4 regions of the Pannonibacter anstelovis genome follow, and region 1 is predicted to be linked to each of the others. Evidence: predicted binding sites of a transcription regulator. Region 1 holds the regulator's gene; each other region holds the start of a gene.
The links. The regulator LexA, encoded in region 1, represses DNA repair genes until DNA is damaged. The targets are predictions, from matches to a motif close to TGTTCNNNNTGTGTTCNG.

Region 1 (4,403 bases):
CGCTTTGAATAATTCTACCGCGAAAATCACTAGACCGGAGAGTGGTAAGATTGCACAGGTGCTTGAGTTCCTCCTAATATCGGTATTTGCAGCACTTCCGCCTGTTCTTACCGTCGCCCGGGTTTCTCCGCCGCTGTTTCTGGGGCTTGCCACCGTAATTCTCGCCGGGCTTGCTTGGTGCTACCGGGGTCGGGCAATGTTTGAGGGCATTGGTACGAAGGCTAGGTCCTTTTTGCTTCTTACGGGTCTAGCCTTTCCTGCATTCATGCTGCTTTCCCTTGCCTGGGCGCCTGTAGAAGTACAGAAAAGAGGGGCGAATTCTGCGCTGGGTGTTCTCCTCTCGATTGTCGCTTCGGGTTTTTTGTGGCTATGTGTCTGTGCCTTGCCGGTTCCGGTTCGTGACCGTATTGCAAAGCGGATAGGATCCGCGCTTACAGTCTCTCTGCCGCTGACGGCTGTTTTGATTTTCGTTCATTTCCTGACCGGTGGCATGCTGAATGCTGAACTTCGCGCCGATCCTGAGAACTACGTTTTGAATCGCGCTGCCGTCGCCATTTCCATGTTCTTGCCGTTCGCCATACTAGTTGCCTTGAAGCAGCGCCACCGCTTGCTCTATGCCGTGTTGCTGGTGTTCGCAGCTGTGTCATGCTTTCAATCCGAAAGCTCGTCGGCACAGCTTGGCGTGCTCGTGATCCTGCTTTTGATCATTCCTGCTTTTGTCTGGCCGCGCGGTATCTATAGAATTGTAGTCTGTGGCGTGTTGCTCACCTTTGTTCTGATGCCACTCATTGTCGGCCATGTGAATGGCATGATCCCTCAGGCCGTGCACGACAAGGTCGGGTATGGGTCGCTGACCATACGTGGGCTCATCTGGGCAGAGTATGCAAATTTGCTGCCTGAGCATGTCTGGCTGGGGTATGGCGTGGAGGCTTCGAAGGCTGCCAACAAACTACCCGAAGCTGCAACGTATACTCCTGAGAGAAAAAAACTTCTCGCTTTTGGGCACAGTCATAACGCTCCGTTACAGCTCTGGTTTGAACTTGGAATAGCAGGCGCTGCGCTTGCCGCCGTTGCGCTTGCTATGCTTTTGCGGACGATAGGAAGCTTGGAGGGGCGCGAGCTTTCTGCTGGCACATTGACGCTGGCCGTCGCCTATAGTGTCGCGGTTGTGAGCCATGGAGCATGGCAGGGCTGGTGGTTCAGCCTGATGATCCTTGCTGCTATCCCTTTCATGCTGAAAGGGCATGGTGAAACCTCACGGCCCGTTCCGGAGGTTAAGGCCGGTTCTCGATGAGCTCGACCTATTGTTAGTTGGACAAGCCCACGCGTCGCATTGGTCTTTTCAACGCATGGTTTGCTAGAAACAACAGACTTGGCACGAAGCGGTCTTGTTCAGATTTCAGGCCCGGGCTTTGCTCGTCCTGCCGTTATGTCTTCCGTCGGAGAATCCGTCACCAGCCTGCCTTCCTCAGCCTTGTAGATATACTGGCTTGCCACCAGCCAGCCCTTGAGAGGGCGGAGGGGCGGAATGCAGGTGAGCAGCAGCAGCGGCAGCGTTGTGAAGAGGTGGACCCAGTAGGGCGCCGTATAGGCAATTTCGAGCCACATGGCGAAGGCAACGCTCGGAACGCAGGCAAAGCAGATGACGAAAAAGGCAGGCCCATCCGCCGGATCGGCGAAGCTGTAGTCAAGGCCACAGACTTCACAGGACGGGGCGAGTGTAAGGAAGCCCTTGAACAGATGCCCCTGACCGCAACGCGGGCAACGTCCACGCACCCCGACATGGGCAGGGGACTGGGCTGGCCACTGGCCGGATGTCTCGATGGGCATGAGGGCCTCCTTGTGTTTGCCGGCTTGCGGCATATCAGGATAATTTCTTATCCGCTAACTGCGGCGTTGGTGCGTCTGGGGCAAGATGCGTTTTGACGCAGGGGGGGGGGCAGGCCAGCGTTTCTTTTGCTGGAGGGGAATGTGCTCCGAACGCTTCTGAGCTGCTCGAATCACGGCTTAGCGCGGCTGGCGCATCGCGGGTGGTGCACGTTCGATGAAAACAGAACGGCATCAAGCGCCCAGTCTGATTGCTTTCACGCGATTCCGGAAGCCAAACCAGCTCCCGCCCGTCTTTGCTGGAATTGCGCTCGCATGTGCTGAAGCACTTTGCAGCTCTTGCCTGGTGCCTATGAAGCAGGTTTGCTGGCCGCATGCTGCCAGAAACTGAAATGCCGGAGACAATGTCTCCGGCATTCTTCAAGCCTGTTGAACGGGAGCCAGCGGCTCAATACTGCCGGAAGAGGGCAACGAGCTTGCCCTGGATGCGCACGCGGCCGGGGCCGAAGATACGGGTTTCATAGGCCGGGTTGGCAGCTTCCAGCGCCACGGAGGCGCCTTTCTTGCGCAACCGCTTGAGCGTTGCTTCCTCATCGTCCACCAGCGCCACGATGATGTCGCCGCTTTCGGCCGTGTCGGTCTTGCGGATCAGCACCGTGTCGCCATCCAGAATACCGGCTTCGATCATCGAATCGCCGCGTACCTCCAGCGCATAGTGTTCCCCACGGCTGATCAATTCCGGCGGAACGGAGATGGAATGGCTGTGGGTCTGGATCGCCTCTATCGGAACACCGGCAGCGATGCGGCCCATGACCGGGATGGAGGTGAAGTGAGGGGCGGTTTCGGCCTGCGGTACAGCTGGAGCAGATACCGGAGCTTGTGCCTTGCCGAGCGATCCCTCGATAACCGACGGCGCAAAGCCCTTGCCGCGCGGGGAAGACAGGCCCGGCGTGACCGAATCCGGCAGGCGGACCACTTCCATGGCACGCGCCCTGTTGGGCAGGCGGCGGATGAAGCCGCGCTCCTCCAGTGCCGTGATCAGACGGTGAATGCCGGACTTGGACCGCAGGTCCAGCGCGTCCTTCATTTCGTCAAAGGACGGTGGAACCCCGGATTCCTTCAGGCGCTCATGAATGAACATCAGCAGTTCGTGTTGCTTGCGCGTCAGCATGTGAGGTCCCCGTTGGAGGGTCTGGTACAAATCATGAACGTACCTTACCTGTTCTCACTGTGTTCCACAAGTCTTAAGGTGGAGTTAGCGGGATGTTCCTGTCACGTGCTTCGAAGACAAAACATCGTCCTGCGGGGCCGGCTGGCGGTTTTCATGCAGAACTGCGCTCTCGTCAATGCAATTCCACCGCCTCTCCGGTGCGTTGGACAGGACAGGCTTCGTGGTCTGTGCAATGAGATCAGACGGGTTGATTTGTGCCAATGGGCGCATGGGCTTGGGCAGTCATCGCTTCGCCTTTTTCCGGCGGAAGGGGCCCAGGCTTGCGATTGCCTGATGCCCCGGCTTGACTTCATGCGCTGGTGTCCCGAAAGCTGCCAAACGAAGACGACACTGCTCCCGGCTGGCCTGCGACCCGCAGGCGGCCTCACTCTGCCTTAAGTGGAATCCCGCTTTGGGGCGGCGCCACGGGAACCCCGAAAAGACCGAAGATGAACAAGCCTGTCACCATCACCGCCCATTCCGCCTGTCCGCATGACTGCCCTTCCACCTGCGCGCTGGATGTGGAGGTGACGGCAGAGGGCCGTATTGGCCGCCTGCGCGGGGCGGCGGACAATGCCTACACGGCCGGTGTCATCTGCGCCAAGGTCGCCCGCTATGCCGAGCGGCTCTATCATCCGGACCGGCTGCTGACGCCAATGGCCCGCGTTGGGGCGAAGGGGGAAGGGCGGTTCGAGCCCATCACCTGGGACGAGGCACTGGACCTTATTGCTGCGCGTTTTCTGGAGGCGGAGGCCAAGCACGGGCCGGAGACGGTCTGGCCCTATTACTACGCCGGCACCATGGGGCTGGTGCAGCGCGACAGCATTCATCGCCTGCGCCATGCCAAGGGCTATTCGCAGCAGTTTTCCTCGATCTGCACCAATCCGGCCTGGACCGGCTATGTGGCCGGAACCGGGCTTCTGGCCGGGCCCGATCCGCGCGAGATGACGAAGGCGGACCAGATCATCATCTGGGGCACCAATGCGGTGGCCACACAAGTGAATGTGATGACCCACGCCATCACCGCCCGCAAGACGCGCGGCGCGAAGATCATCGTGATCGACGTCTACCGCACGGAAACGATGAAGCAGGCCGATATAGGCATCGTGCTCAAGCCTGGCAGCGACGCGGCGCTGGCCTGTGCCATCATGCATGTGCTGTTCCGTGACGGTCTGGCCGACCGGGAGTATCTTGCCCGTTACACCGACTGCCCGGATGAGCTGGAGGCGCATCTTGCCACCCGCACGCCGGAATGGGCCGAGGCGATCACCGGCGTTCCGGCTGCAGAGATCACGCAGCTCGCCCGGATGATCGGCGAGGTGAAGCGTACCTTCATCCGTCTTGGCTATGGCTTTACCCGCAGCCG
Region 2 (4,403 bases), on a different contig from region 1:
CGCGGGCCTCAGCCTTCTGGCGCTCCATGGCGGCGGAGAAACCGTCCGTATCCACGGTGATGCCACGGGCGCGCAGGGCGTCCTGCGTCAGGTCCAGCGGGAAGCCATAGGTGTCGTAGAGCTTGAAGGCAGTCTCGCCGTCCAGCTCGCCGCCCTTGCTGAGGTCAGCGGTTGCCGTGTCGAGAAGGCCAAGGCCGCGCTCCAACGTCTTGCGGAAACGGGTTTCCTCAAGACGGAGTGTTTCGGTGATGAGAGCCTCGGCACGCACCAGCTCCGGATAGGCGCGGCCCATCTCGCGGATCAGCGCAGGCACCAGCTTCCACATCAGCGGCTCGCGCGCGCCAAGCAGATGCGCATGGCGCATGCCGCGGCGCATGATGCGGCGCAGGACATAGCCACGCCCTTCGTTCGACGGCAGAACGCCATCGGCAATCAGGAAGCAGGAGGAACGCAGGTGGTCGGCGATGACGCGATGGCTCGAACGGGCTGCCCCATCCGCCTCAACGCCCGTCGCATTGACGGAAGCCGAAATCAGGGCTCGGAACAGGTCGATGTCATAGTTGTCATGCACGCCCTGCAGCACGGCAGCCACACGCTCCAGCCCCATGCCGGTGTCGATCGACGGACGCGGCAGGTTGAAGCGGCCTTCCGGAGTCTGCTCGTATTGCATGAACACGAGATTCCAGATCTCGATGAAGCGGTCGCCGTCTTCTTCGGCAGAACCCGGAGGGCCGCCCCAGATATGGTCGCCGTGATCGTAGAAGATTTCCGAGCAGGGACCGCAAGGACCGGTGTCGCCCATGGTCCAGAAGTTGTCGGAGGTCGGGATGCGGATGATCTTGCTGTCGGAAAGACCGGCAACCTTCTTCCAAAGCCCGTGAGCCTCGTCATCTTCCGAATAAACGGTGACGATGAGGCGCTCCTTCGGCAGGCCGTATTCCTTGGTGATCAGGTTCCAGGCCAGCTCGATGGCCCGCTCCTTGAAATAGTCACCGAAGGAGAAGTTGCCCAGCATCTCGAAAAAGGTGTGATGGCGGGCGGTATAGCCCACATTGTCGAGATCATTATGCTTGCCGCCAGCACGCACCACCTTCTGAGCCGTTACGGCGCGGTCGTAATCGCGCTTCTCCAGGCCGGTGAACACGTTCTTGAACTGGTTCATGCCCGCGTTGGTGAACATGAGCGTCGGGTCGTTGCGCGGCACCAGGGGGCTCGATTCCACGACCTGGTGGCCATTCTTGGCAAAATATTCCAGAAACGCTGATCTGATCTCGTTTACGCCGCTCATCTAGGTCTCGCTCTCGATCCATCGGCAGCGCGGGATATCTCCGGCGGGGACACTCTCCTGCACCCTTGACCCGGCCTTTTCCGCGCAAGCAATTCAATGCCTTTTATCTTTCACCCTTCGGCCTGTCCAGAAGCGAGGCTGCTGCTGCGTCTGCATTTGGCACTTGCCGGCAGAAGCAGAAAGCCGGCACGGGCGGACAGCATCCCTCCAGACAGCAGAAGACCCGCGAAATGCGGGTCTTCAAAGCCTTCCGGCACAAGGTATATTTTATCCGCCGCCTGTGGCGGCAAAAGAATATCAGTCCTCGGCGTCTTCGTCGCCGCTTTCACCGGTTGTGATGGCTTCAGCCAGCAGACCGGCGTTCTGGCGGATGGCCAGTTCGATCTCGTCGGCAATGGCCGGATTGTCGCGCAGGAACTGCTTGGCGTTCTCACGCCCCTGGCCGAGGCGCTGGCTGTTGTAGGAGAACCAGGCACCGGACTTCTCGACGATGTTCGCCTTGACACCCAGGTCCACCAGCTCACCAGACTTGGACACGCCTTCACCGTAGATGATGTCGAATTCGACCTGACGGAACGGAGGCGCCAGCTTGTTCTTCACCACCTTGACGCGGGTCTGGTTGCCGACAACCTCTTCCCTGTCCTTGATGGAGCCGATGCGGCGGATGTCGAGGCGGATGGAGGCATAGAACTTCAGCGCGTTGCCGCCCGTCGTGGTTTCAGGCGAGCCGAACATGACGCCGATCTTCATGCGGATCTGGTTGATGAAGATCACCATGCAGTTCGACTTGGAGATGGAGGCCGTGAGCTTGCGCAGCGCCTGGCTCATCAGGCGCGCCTGCATGCCCGGCAGGCTGTCGCCCATCTCGCCTTCCAGTTCCGCCTTCGGCGTCAGGGCAGCAACGGAGTCCACCACCAGAATGTCGATGGCACCGGAGCGCACCAGCGTGTCGGCAATCTCCAGCGCCTGTTCACCGGCATCGGGCTGCGAGATCAGCAGGTCGTCCAGATTGACGCCCAGCTTGCGGGCATAGATCGGATCCAGCGCATGTTCCGCATCCACGAAGGCGCAGATGCCGCCGGACTTCTGAGCCTCGGCAATGGTATGCAGCGCGAGCGTCGTCTTGCCCGAGGATTCCGGGCCGTAGATCTCAACGATACGGCCCTTCGGCAATCCGCCGATGCCCAGCGCAATATCAAGGCCGAGGGAGCCGGTAGAGACCGTCTGGACCTCAACCACCTGCCCTTGCCCCATGCGCATGATGGAGCCCTTACCGAAGGCCCGTTCGATCTGTGAGAGCGCTGCATCCAGCGCTTTGGTCTTGTCCATCTGGCTGCTCTCTACAAGGCGAAGTGAACTCTGAGACATCTGCGAGGCTCCTTATTCCACGATGGACCCGCCGTTTCAAACTGAGCTTTTGTACCCTCTTTGTTCCAATTTGCCAAGATCTTTTACAATATTGTTTTTTATCGTTTTTCGTCAATGAGTTCCGTGTATGTTCACGCCTTTCTCAGCCTTCCGCAAGCCGTTCTTTTCACGTAGCTTCGCAAGCAGGCTGGCAGGTTTGCAGAATCGCTGGCATATGGTTTCCGCCCTGCACAGCAGCAGCGGCAGCCCTGTGGAACGGCCGGGCGGACGCCGGCACCGCCTCATTCCACCGGAGCGGGCCTTACAAGGAGATACGGCAATGAACGGAACAGTCCAGAAAGCGGCCCCGGCGGCCTGCTTCGGCGCCATTCATCTTGACCTGATCGCCCATGCGAAAGAGCCCATCCAGCGCGAAACCTCCACCCCGTCCACCATGCGGGGCATGCCCGGCGGCGTTGCCACCAACGTGGCGCGCGGCCTTGCGAAGCTCGGCGTGCCGGTGGCACTGAACGGCGCCTTGGGCGATGACGGTGACGGCGCGGCGCTGCGCAGCATTCTGGGGCGCGAGGGCCTCAACCTCTTTGGCGTGCGAACCCTGCCTTTGCCAACCGGCCGTTACGTGGCCCTGCATGATCCGGATGGCTCACTGGCTGCAGCCGTGGTTGACACGGATATCACCGACAGCCTTAATGCCACGCTCGCACGTGATCTCTCGCCTGCAGCACGCGCGGCTGGCCTCTGGTTCATCGAGGCAAACCTGCCCCAGGCCGTGCTCGAAGCGTTGGCTCAAGCCTCTGGTGACAGACTGCTGGTGGCCGATGCGGTGTCGAATGCCAAGGCGGCACGGCTTCGCCCCGTCCTGCCCCGGCTCGATATTCTCTTCGTCAACCGTGGCGAGGCCGCACGCCTCACGGGCCTTGATCCTGACGCCCCGCAGGAAGAACTCGGCTCCGCCCTGCATGCCTTTGGCAGCAAGTCCGTGGTGATCACTGCAGGTGCAAAGCCGCTCTTCTGGTCAAAAGGCGGGACAAGAGGCTTCCTAACGCCGCCTCCAGCCATGGTCCATGACGTGACCGGCGCGGGCGACGCACTGATGGCCGGAACGCTCGCGGGCATCGCCCGCGGCCTGCCGCTACCCGAAAGCCTCGAGAAGGGCCTTGCAGCAGCCGCCATGACGCTTGCCGTCACCGGCGCAGTGGCGGCAGGGCTGAGCTGGGCGGCGCTTGACGCACAGCCGTCAGCCTCTGCCCCACGTTGAACCTCCGGCACCCGCAGGTCTATAAGAACACCAACCGGTACGCACGCCCCTTGGGCGTGATCGAAGCCACCCCCTTTCAGCGCCGAGCCGCCCTCCAATGGTCCGGCACCGGCCGCAAGCCTTGAGGAAAGAACATGCCGACCTCCACCCCGCTGCCCGCAAGCCTTGCGGATCTTCTCGTCTATTCCGCCGAGGTTCAGGCCGCCCGCGCTGCCGGCAAGCCCATTGTGGCGCTGGAATCGACCATCATCACCCACGGCATGCCCTTCCCGCAGAATGTGGAGACGGCACGTCAGGTGGAAGCCGACATCCGTGCGGCGGGTGCCGTTCCGGCAACGATTGCCGTGCTCGACGGGCGCATCCGCATCGGCCTTGATGCCGCAGACCTTGACCGGCTGGGGCAGGAAAAGAACGTGATGAAGTGCTCGCGCGCCGATCTGGCCATTGCGGTGGCGACAGGCCGTCCGGGTTCCACCACGGTGGCGGCAA
Region 3 (4,403 bases), on a different contig from region 1:
ACCCGGCTCAAGGCCCGCGCAGCTGACAGCTGATGAGGGCCCGCTCTGCCCCTTCCGCAAGGAACCGGGGCAGGGCGGGCCTTCTTTATTCCGGGCCGCCGGTTTCTGATCCGGTTGCCTATTCTGGACAAACCGGTCCAGAAATCACATATGTATGTGCCCGCCGCAAAGCGGCCCCTGATATGAAGCTTTCCGGAGAACAGGCATGGCCCTGAAGGTCGCGGTCCAGATGGACCATATTTCGTCCATCAACATTGCCGGTGACAGCGCCTTTGCGCTGATGCTGGAGGCGCAGGCGCGCGGGCATGAGCTGCACCACTATACGCCCGACCGGCTGGCGCTGAAGGACGGCAAGGTCTTCGCCGCGCTGGAGCCGGTAGCGGTGCGCGACGAGAAGGGTAACCACTTCACGCTGGGCGAAAAGCAGCGCACGGATCTGTCGCAGATCGACGTCATCCTGATGCGCCAGGACCCGCCCTTCGACATGGCCTATGTGGCCGCCACTCATCTTCTGGAAAAGATCCATCCGCAGGTGCTGGTGGTCAACAATCCGGCCGAGGTGCGCAACGCGCCCGAAAAGCTGTTCGTCACCGAATTTGCCGACCTGATGCCGCCGACGCTGATCACCCGCGACCGGGCCGAGATCGACGCCTTCCGCGAAGAACATGGCGATATCGTCATGAAGCCACTGTTCGGCCATGGCGGGGCGGCGGTGTTCCGCATCACCAATGATGACCTCAACTACGGCTCGCTCTACGACTTCTTCGCCGCCACTTTCCGCGAGCCCTGGGTGATCCAGCGCTTCCTGCCCAATGTGAAGCACGGCGACAAGCGCATCCTGCTGGTGGACGGCGAATATGCCGGTGCCGTCAACCGGGTGCCTGCCCCCGGCGATCTGCGCTCCAACATGGTGCGCGGCGGCTCGCCGAAGGAATCCGAGCTGAGTGACCGCGAGCGTGAGATCTGCGCCCGCCTCGGGCCCGCCCTCAAGGCCAAGGGGCTGATCCTCGTCGGCATCGACGTGATCGACGGCAACTTGACGGAAATCAACGTCACCGCCCCCACCGGCATCCGCGCCGTCAAGCGGCTTGGCGGCCCGGATATCGCTGCCCGCGTCTGGGACGTGATCGAGGCCAAGCGCCGGGCATAAAGCCCGGCACTCTCCTGCTCAGGCTTCACGCCAGCGCGAAGATGCGGGCCGGGCCGCCGGTGCCGCCCCGGTGCTTGGGCGCGCCAACGACCAGCGTTGCGCCCTTGGCCGGAAGCTGATCCAGATTGGCAATGCACTCGATGCCCCAGCGGTTCGACGGCAGCCAGGCGTAGTGAACCGCAAAATCCGGCGACATGCCATAGTCCAGCGACAGCGTGTCCGAGGCAATTCCGGAGATGCTGCCCGTTTCCATCAGCATCTGCGCTGCCTCCACATGGAAGCCGGGGAAATGCATCTTGCCATCCGCATCGGCGTTGCGGAACTTCTCCGTGTTCACATGCTTGTCCCAGCCGGACAGCATGGCAATGCAGGCGCCTTGCGGCAGATCACCGTTTGCCGCCGTCCAGGCTTTGATGTCATCGGGCGTCAGCTGCGCATCGGCGTTTTCCGCAGCCCTTGCGCGGATATCGATGATGCAGAGCGGCACGACGAGATTGGCCACCGGAATTTCCGCCACCGACAGCCCGTCAGCCGAGAAATGCAGCGGCGCATCAACGTGTGTGCCAGTGTGCTCGTTCACCCGCAGCTCGAACAGGTTGAACTTGTCCTTGGCGTAGTCGAACAGCTTTTCCGCAAAGAACTGCTGCTGTCCGAAGAAGGTCGGGAAGGCCTCGTGCAGCTCATGGGTCAGGTCGCTAACCTTGCTGGGCACCGCCGCCATGGCGGAGAAGGGCGCGCTCACCGCCGCAGCGGCCGCCACGGCCCCGCCGACGGCTGCGGTCCGGAAAAGATCGCGCCGCGACAGCATGCGGTCCTTCACGGCATTCATCACACACACATCACACATGGCTGTTCCCCTTTGCCTCTCTGGGCTCAACCAACGCTCGACGAGCTTGACTCATCGAGCGTTGGTTAAGCCCGTGCGGCGCTTGAGCCTTTTCAAGGCGTGATGCGTCAGCATCTCAGAGCCTTGGTATTATGAAAAGATGCTGCAACCTGTCCCGGAAAAGCGCAAGACCAAAGAAGCGGCGTTAATGTTCTGTTTACGTTCTTGACTCCCTGAAAAGTTGCCGTAATCTCTGATGCGACCCATGGGGGAGGCGCGTATGGTAAGCCGGGTGACGACGGTCGCATTTCAGGGCATCGAGGCAGTGCCCGTTGATGTGCAGGTGCAGGTGGGGCCCGGCATGGTGGCCTTCACCGTGGTGGGCCTGCCGGACAAGGCGGTGGCCGAAAGCCGGGAGCGGGTGCGTGCCGCCCTGCATGCCTCGGGTCTGGCGCTGCCAGCCAAGCGGGTGATCGTCAATCTCGCCCCCGCCGACCTGCCGAAGGAAGGCTCCCATTACGATCTGCCGATTGCGCTGGGCATCATGTCCGCCATCGGCGCTATTCTGCCAGACATGCTGGCCGATTACGTGGTGCTGGGAGAGCTGGGGCTCGATGGCACGCTGGCGCCGGTGGCCGGGGTGCTGCCCGCCGCCATGGGCGCCAATGGGCTCGGCAAGGGGCTGATCTGCCCAGAGGAATGCGGGCCGGAAGCGGCCTGGGCCGATGGAGACATGTCCATTCTTGCGCCGCGCTCGCTCATTCAGCTGGCAAACCATTTCAAGGGCACGCAGGTGCTCTCCCGGCCTTCCCCGCGCCTGCGAGGCCTGCCCGCCAACCTGCCGGATCTGGCCGATGTGAAGGGGCAGGAGACGGCCAAGCGCGCGCTGGAGATTGCCGCAGCCGGTGGCCACAACATGCTGATGGTCGGCCCGCCGGGCGCGGGCAAGTCGATGCTGGCCAGCCGCCTTGCCTCCATCCTGCCGCCACTGTCGCCGAAGGAGTTGCTGGAGGTGTCCATGATTGCCTCCCTCGCCGGAGAGCTGGCCGATGGCAAGCTGACCGACCGGCGCCCCTTCCGTGCGCCGCATCACTCGGCGTCGATGGCAGCGCTGGTCGGCGGTGGTTTGCGGGCGCGACCGGGGGAAGTATCGCTCGCCCACAATGGCGTGCTCTTTCTGGATGAGCTGCCGGAGTTCCAGCCGCAGGTGCTCGACAGTCTGCGTCAGCCGCTGGAGGCAGGGGAAACCATCATTGCCCGGGCCAATCACAGGGTCACTTATCCCTCGCGCATCCAGCTGATTGCGGCGATGAACCCCTGCCGCTGCGGCCATGCAGGCGAGCCGGGGCACCAGTGCCGCCGGGGCCCGCGTTGCGCCACCGAGTATCAATCCCGCGTTTCCGGCCCCTTCCTCGACCGGCTGGACCTCAGGATCGAGGTTCCCGCCGTCACCGCCAGCGATCTGCTCACCCCCGGCCGCGCGGAAAGCTCTGCCGCCGTGGCCGAAAGGGTGGCCATGGCCCGCGATCAGCAGGAGGCGCGCTACCGGGCGCTGGGGCTTTCCGCCCGCACCAACGCGCAGATGCCCGCCGCCGTGGTGGAGGAGGTGGTGGCGCTGGACCCGTCAGGCCGCCAGTTCCTCACCGATGCGGCCAACAGCCTCTCCCTCAGCGCCCGCGGCTATCACCGCGTCCTCAAACTCGCCCGTACCCTCGCCGACCTCGACGGCGACCCCACCGTCACCCGCATCCACCTCGCCGAGGCCCTCAGTTACAGAGGCCAGGATGTTCTCAAGCAGGCAGCGTGAGGGCGCCACAGCCTGAAGCCTGAAAGGCCTGCGCGGTTGCCCGGCAGTCTGCCCGGCGGCATAATCGGCAAAGCTGAATATTCGTTCCGGGACAGTGGCTTTGGCCACCGGTCTTCGAAGGGTCAGGAAAGACAGAACCTTGCATGCAGGAACGGGCAAGCTGGAAGAGACGCCGGGCGGCAGGGCTGCGGGCTGGATCAATCTGGCGTCCGGCATGGAAGGCTGCGAACGCATAGAGGCCTATTTCTCGGGGCCCGCCTATCAGCCGCACCGGCATGACACCTATGCCATCGGCTGCACATTGTCCGGTGTGCAGCAGTTCCGGTACCGGGGTGGGGTCAGCGAGGGCCTTCCGGGCACAGCGATGGTCATTCATCCCGATGAGCTGCACGATGGTCAAGCGGGAACCGAAGACGGCTTCCATTACCGGATGTTTTATCTCGACCCTGCTCTTGTTCAGACCGCGCTCGGCGCGCACCAGCCCCTGCCGTTCGTTGCCGGTGGTGTCAGCCGCGATCCAAGGCTTCTCAGGGCCATTGCCGGCCTCGTCGGCCACATCGGCGCGCCTATGGAGACGCTGCAGTATGATGATGCCGTTTATGATCTGGCGCTTGCCCTGC
Region 4 (4,403 bases), 270 kb from region 1:
CTCGAGCCCCACATCATTGAGGAATTTGAGCCGCTCTCGGATTTCCTTGAGAATTCTTGCGGCAATTTCCTGCTGCTTGCCGTTCAGCGACTCATCCAGCCCGTTGAACCAGGCCCCGGCATCGCGGATCGACATGTCCGCGGCATGGCCGATGTGCTTGCCGCCAATCTTGACGGCGAGCGCTTCAGGCTTCAGGCGGTACCCGTTACAGGCAGGGCAGGGGTGATTGGACTGGAAACGCTCCAGCTCTTCACGGACCCAGGCCGAATCCGTTTCGCGCCAGCGCCGCTCGATATTGCCCAGAACGCCTTCGAAGGTCTTCTTTGCGCGGTAGCTGCGCACACCGTCGTCGTAGACAAACTCAAGCTCGGTCTTGCCGGTGCCATACAGCACCGCATGGCGCACGTCATCGGGCAGTTCGCGCCAGGGCGTTGCCATGGATACCTTGAAGTGCCGGCAGATGGCTTCCAGCGTCTGGGCATAATAGGGCGACGTCGAACCGGTCTTGGCCCAGGGCAGCACCGCGCCCTCGCGCAGCGACAGGCTCTGATCGGGTACCACCAGGTCCGCTTCGAAGGCCAGCGTCGTGCCGAGACCATCACAGGACGGGCAGGCGCCGAAGGGATTGTTGAAGGAAAAGAGCCGGGGTTCGATCTCGGGGATGGTGAAGCCGGACACCGGGCAGGCGAATTTCTCCGAAAAGATGATCCGCTCATGGGTTTCATTGCGGTTCTGCAACACCGCATCCTTGCCGGTGGCGATTTCCAGCGGCTTGTCCGCAAATTCGGCAATGGCAATGCCATCGGCCAGCTTCAGCGCCGTTTCGAAGGAATCGGCTAGACGGCCAGCAATGTCTTCGCGCACGACGATGCGGTCCACCACCACGTCAATGTCATGCTTGAACTTCTTGTCGAGGGCTGGCGCCTCGGAAATCTCATGAAACTCGCCGTTGATCTTGACCCGCTGGAAGCCTTTCTTCATCAGCTCGGCCAGTTCCTTGCGGTATTCGCCCTTGCGGCCGCGCACCACCGGAGCCAGCAGGTAAAGCCGCGTGCCTTCCTCCAGCGACATGACCCTGTCGACCATCTGGCTCACGGTCTGGCTCTCGATCGGCAAGCCCGTTGCCGGCGAGTAGGGCGTTCCCACGCGCGCAAACAGCAAGCGCATGTAGTCATAGATCTCGGTGACCGTGCCCACCGTCGAGCGCGGGTTGCGCGAGGTGGTTTTCTGTTCGATCGAGATGGCGGGAGACAGGCCGTCGATCTGATCCACATCCGGCTTCTGCATCATCTCCAGAAACTGGCGGGCATAGGCCGAAAGGCTCTCCACGTAGCGCCGCTGGCCTTCCGCATAGATGGTATCGAATGCGAGCGATGACTTGCCCGAACCGGACAGCCCCGTCATCACGATCAGCTTGTCGCGCGGCAGATCCAGATCAACGTTCTTGAGATTGTGCTCGCGCGCGCCGCGAATGGAAATCATCTTGTCACGGCTGAGGCCCGTCAGGGCAGATCCCTGATCCTTGCTCTGTGGTTCGGCGGCGGCATCCTTGGCCATCGGTATCGTCCTGAACTTGCCCGGCGCGGGCATGAAAACTGGCGCCAGTTATAAGCGCCGCACAGCGGGCCTCAACCGGCAAAATGCTGTGCGGGTAAGAATGTCCTGACCCGTTCCGGTCAGGCACGGTTGAATGCTCTTGAGAGATCAGGCTGAAGAGAGCCTGTATGGCAGTAATTGCTTACGTATGGCCGGCGGGAATGGATCCGTCTTCCCGGACTGTTCCGTTCGTCTCATCTGCGGTCCTTCCTTCGCATCCCCCGCGGCAAGCTTTCAAAGTCTAAGACCTGCCCTACGTTCCACGCGGTGCTTACGGATCACATTTTGGATAGGAACATAACAGGAACAAGCGGCTGTGGCAAGCCGTATCTCTTTTGAAGAGGGCTGTTGCAGATCCGGCTGGGCTCAGCTGGGTTTTTGCGGATATGCGAGAAAATGCGCCTTGACGGCGTGAACAAAAAATGAACATTCTGCTCCCGCAGTTGTAAGGCGGCGGCCAGTTTGTGGACAACGCCGGGAGGCCGGGCAGAATGGTTCGCATGAGGGGCGGAGAGGCGTTAGGGTCGCCCGATCAACCGGTTTCTGCTGCCGTCCAGAAGGGCGCCTGATCTGGCTTTTGGGCCGGAAGGGTGTGTCTCCAGGCTGTTCTTGTGAACAGGGGGCAGGCGCAGGGGCGGCAGCCTCCGGCTGCACGTATGCCGGGCCGGACGACAGACAACAGACAAAGCAGGAGCCACTGGTATGGCGGGTAGCGTGAACAAGGTCATTCTGGTTGGCAATCTGGGGGCGGATCCCGAGATCCGCCGCACGCAGGATGGCCGTCCCATCGCCAATTTGCGCATTGCCACCTCCGAGACATGGCGGGACCGCGGGTCGGGCGAGCGGCGCGAGCGCACCGAATGGCACAGGGTGGTGATCTTCAATGAAGGCCTTTGCAAGATTGCCGAGCAGTACCTGCGCAAGGGCGCGAAGGTTTACATCGAGGGCCAGCTGCAGACCCGCAAGTGGCAGGATCAGAGCGGGCAGGAGCGCTTCTCGACCGAAGTGGTGCTGCAGGGCTTCAACTCTGCTTTGACCATGCTGGACGGACGTGGCGAAGGCGGCGGTGGCGGCGGTGGCGGCGCACTGCCGGATTACGGCTCAGGCGGCGGCTATGAGGGCGGCTCCGGCGGTGGCGGCGGCTATGGCGGTGGTTCCGGCGGCGGCGGTTACGGTGGCGGCTCCAGTGGCGGCGGCGGTTATGGCGGTGGCTCTGGCGGCTCTGGTGGTGCAGGCGGCGGCTATGGCGGCGGCATGGACGACGAGATCCCGTTCTGACGTCTTGGCTCCGGCAGCCGGATGATGAGGCCGCGTCATGAGGGCTCTTGCAAAACTGTGCAGGGGCAACTCCTGCGGCCTGTGCTTCAAACTGCCGTGAGTTCTGATTTTGTTAACCATCTGGTTTCTGCTGGCAGCGTAGACTTGCAGTCTGCCAGCGGGACTGTCCGCAGGGCCTGACTGTTCGAAACCTGGGCTCACTTTGCCGGTCCATCGCTGCTGTGACACCGGTCACAGCAGCAAGATCTCGAACCTGCGAGGCTTTGCTGACTGCCCCGGCATCATTGAGCGGATTGGCCCCGGGGGCGAGTGGCCGGTCCTCATTCGATTTCGAGCTTGAGGCCTTTTGAGACCATGCGTCATACGCTGCAGCCCGCACGTTTCCTCTCCACGCTTCTGGCAAGCGCTGCCGTCGCTTCCCTGACGCTGACCGCCAGCGTTCAGCCTGCGGATGCTTTTCTGGACCGGATTTTCGGCGGGCGTCCCGTGGAAGAGCCGCAGCCGGTTCAGCCAGCACCGGCGCCCGTGCTGGACAAGGCCGTGATCGCTGCCAACAAGGTCTCTGCGCCGAAGTATTACACCTACAAAGCGGATCAGCTGGCGGCCTTCTCTTTGAAGGCGCTTGCGGTGCCCCCTGAGCCCGCAGCTGTTCAATCTTCCGCAAACGCAGCTTCTGAGGGAACGGGCGCTGCTCAGACAGCACCCGGTCAGGCGGGTACACCTCAGACTGCGGCTGACCGGACCGGAACCATTGCACCGCCGGCCGTGGATCCGGCTCTGCAGGCCTTTGACGCGGCACGCCCGGCCTTTGCCGCGCTCAGTTTCAAGGCCTTGCCGGAAGTGGCCAAGGCGGTCGAGGCGTTCTATGCGCAGGAGCCGCGTTTCATCTGGGTTGAGAATGGCGCGCCCGGTTCCCGGTTTGCTGCGCTGAAGGCAGAACTGGAGCGGGCAGGGGATTTCGGGCTGGATCCGGCCGATTACCGGGTCGAGGCGCCTGCGCTCACCGGCCTTGAGCCAGCGGCCCGTGATGCGGCGCTGGTGGATTTTGAGGTCAAGGCGTCCATCGCGGCGCTGACCTATGTGCTGGATGCGCGCCGTGGCCGGGTCGATCCGAACCGTATTTCCGGCTATCACGACCTGCCGCGCCACAAGGTGGACCTGACGGCCGAGGCGAAAGGGCTGGCGGCTGCTGGCGATGCGGGGCAGTATCTGCGCTCGCGCCAGCTGGCATCGCCCCAGTTCACTGCGCTGGTGGAAGAGCTGGCGCGGCTGAAGCGCGAGACCTCCGACACCCCGCAGGTGGTGATCGCGCCGGGCACGCTGCTTAAAGCCGGCAAGTCCAGCCCCGAGGTGAAGAATGTAGTCGCCGCCATCCGCCTGCGCGGCTCGGCGGCGCTGCTGGAGGCGCATAAGCCGCTGCTCGATACCTATATGGGCGAGGAGCTTTACAGCGACGCCATCGCGGATCTGGTCAAGGCCTATCAGGCCGAGGCTGGCCTTCATGCCGATGGCATTGTGGGGGCTGGCAC

Region 2: a site for LexA is predicted at 2,707-2,724, ahead of recA (recombinase RecA). Genes of this name have one in related genera too.
Region 3: a site for LexA is predicted at 2,186-2,203, ahead of V6L75_RS06825 (YifB family Mg chelatase-like AAA ATPase). Genes of this name have one in related genera too.
Region 4: a site for LexA is predicted at 2,008-2,025, ahead of V6L75_RS01865 (single-stranded DNA-binding protein). Genes of this name have one in related genera too.

The regions. Positions count from the first base shown of each region.
Region 1 is NZ_JBAKBF010000001.1:142,058-146,460, forward strand. It holds gene V6L75_RS00665 (O-antigen ligase family protein) at 5-1,294, shown strand; gene V6L75_RS00670 (DUF983 domain-containing protein) at 1,393-1,830, opposite strand; gene lexA (transcriptional repressor LexA) at 2,276-2,998, opposite strand; gene V6L75_RS00680 (molybdopterin oxidoreductase family protein) at 3,487-4,403, shown strand, end outside.
Region 2 is NZ_JBAKBF010000015.1:31,956-36,358, reverse strand. It holds gene alaS (alanine--tRNA ligase) at 1-1,288, opposite strand, end outside; gene recA (recombinase RecA) at 1,586-2,656, opposite strand; gene V6L75_RS18920 (PfkB family carbohydrate kinase) at 2,976-3,914, shown strand; gene V6L75_RS18915 (pseudouridine-5'-phosphate glycosidase) at 4,049-4,403, shown strand, end outside.
Region 3 is NZ_JBAKBF010000003.1:332,903-337,305, forward strand. It holds gene V6L75_RS06810 (succinate dehydrogenase iron-sulfur subunit) at 1-1, shown strand, start outside; gene gshB (glutathione synthase) at 206-1,150, shown strand; gene V6L75_RS06820 (cyclase family protein) at 1,176-1,997, opposite strand; gene V6L75_RS06825 (YifB family Mg chelatase-like AAA ATPase) at 2,257-3,783, shown strand; gene V6L75_RS06830 (AraC family transcriptional regulator) at 3,923-4,403, shown strand, end outside.
Region 4 is NZ_JBAKBF010000001.1:413,851-418,253, reverse strand. It holds gene uvrA (excinuclease ABC subunit UvrA) at 1-1,557, opposite strand, end outside; gene V6L75_RS01865 (single-stranded DNA-binding protein) at 2,299-2,874, shown strand; gene V6L75_RS01860 (L,D-transpeptidase family protein) at 3,229-4,403, shown strand, end outside.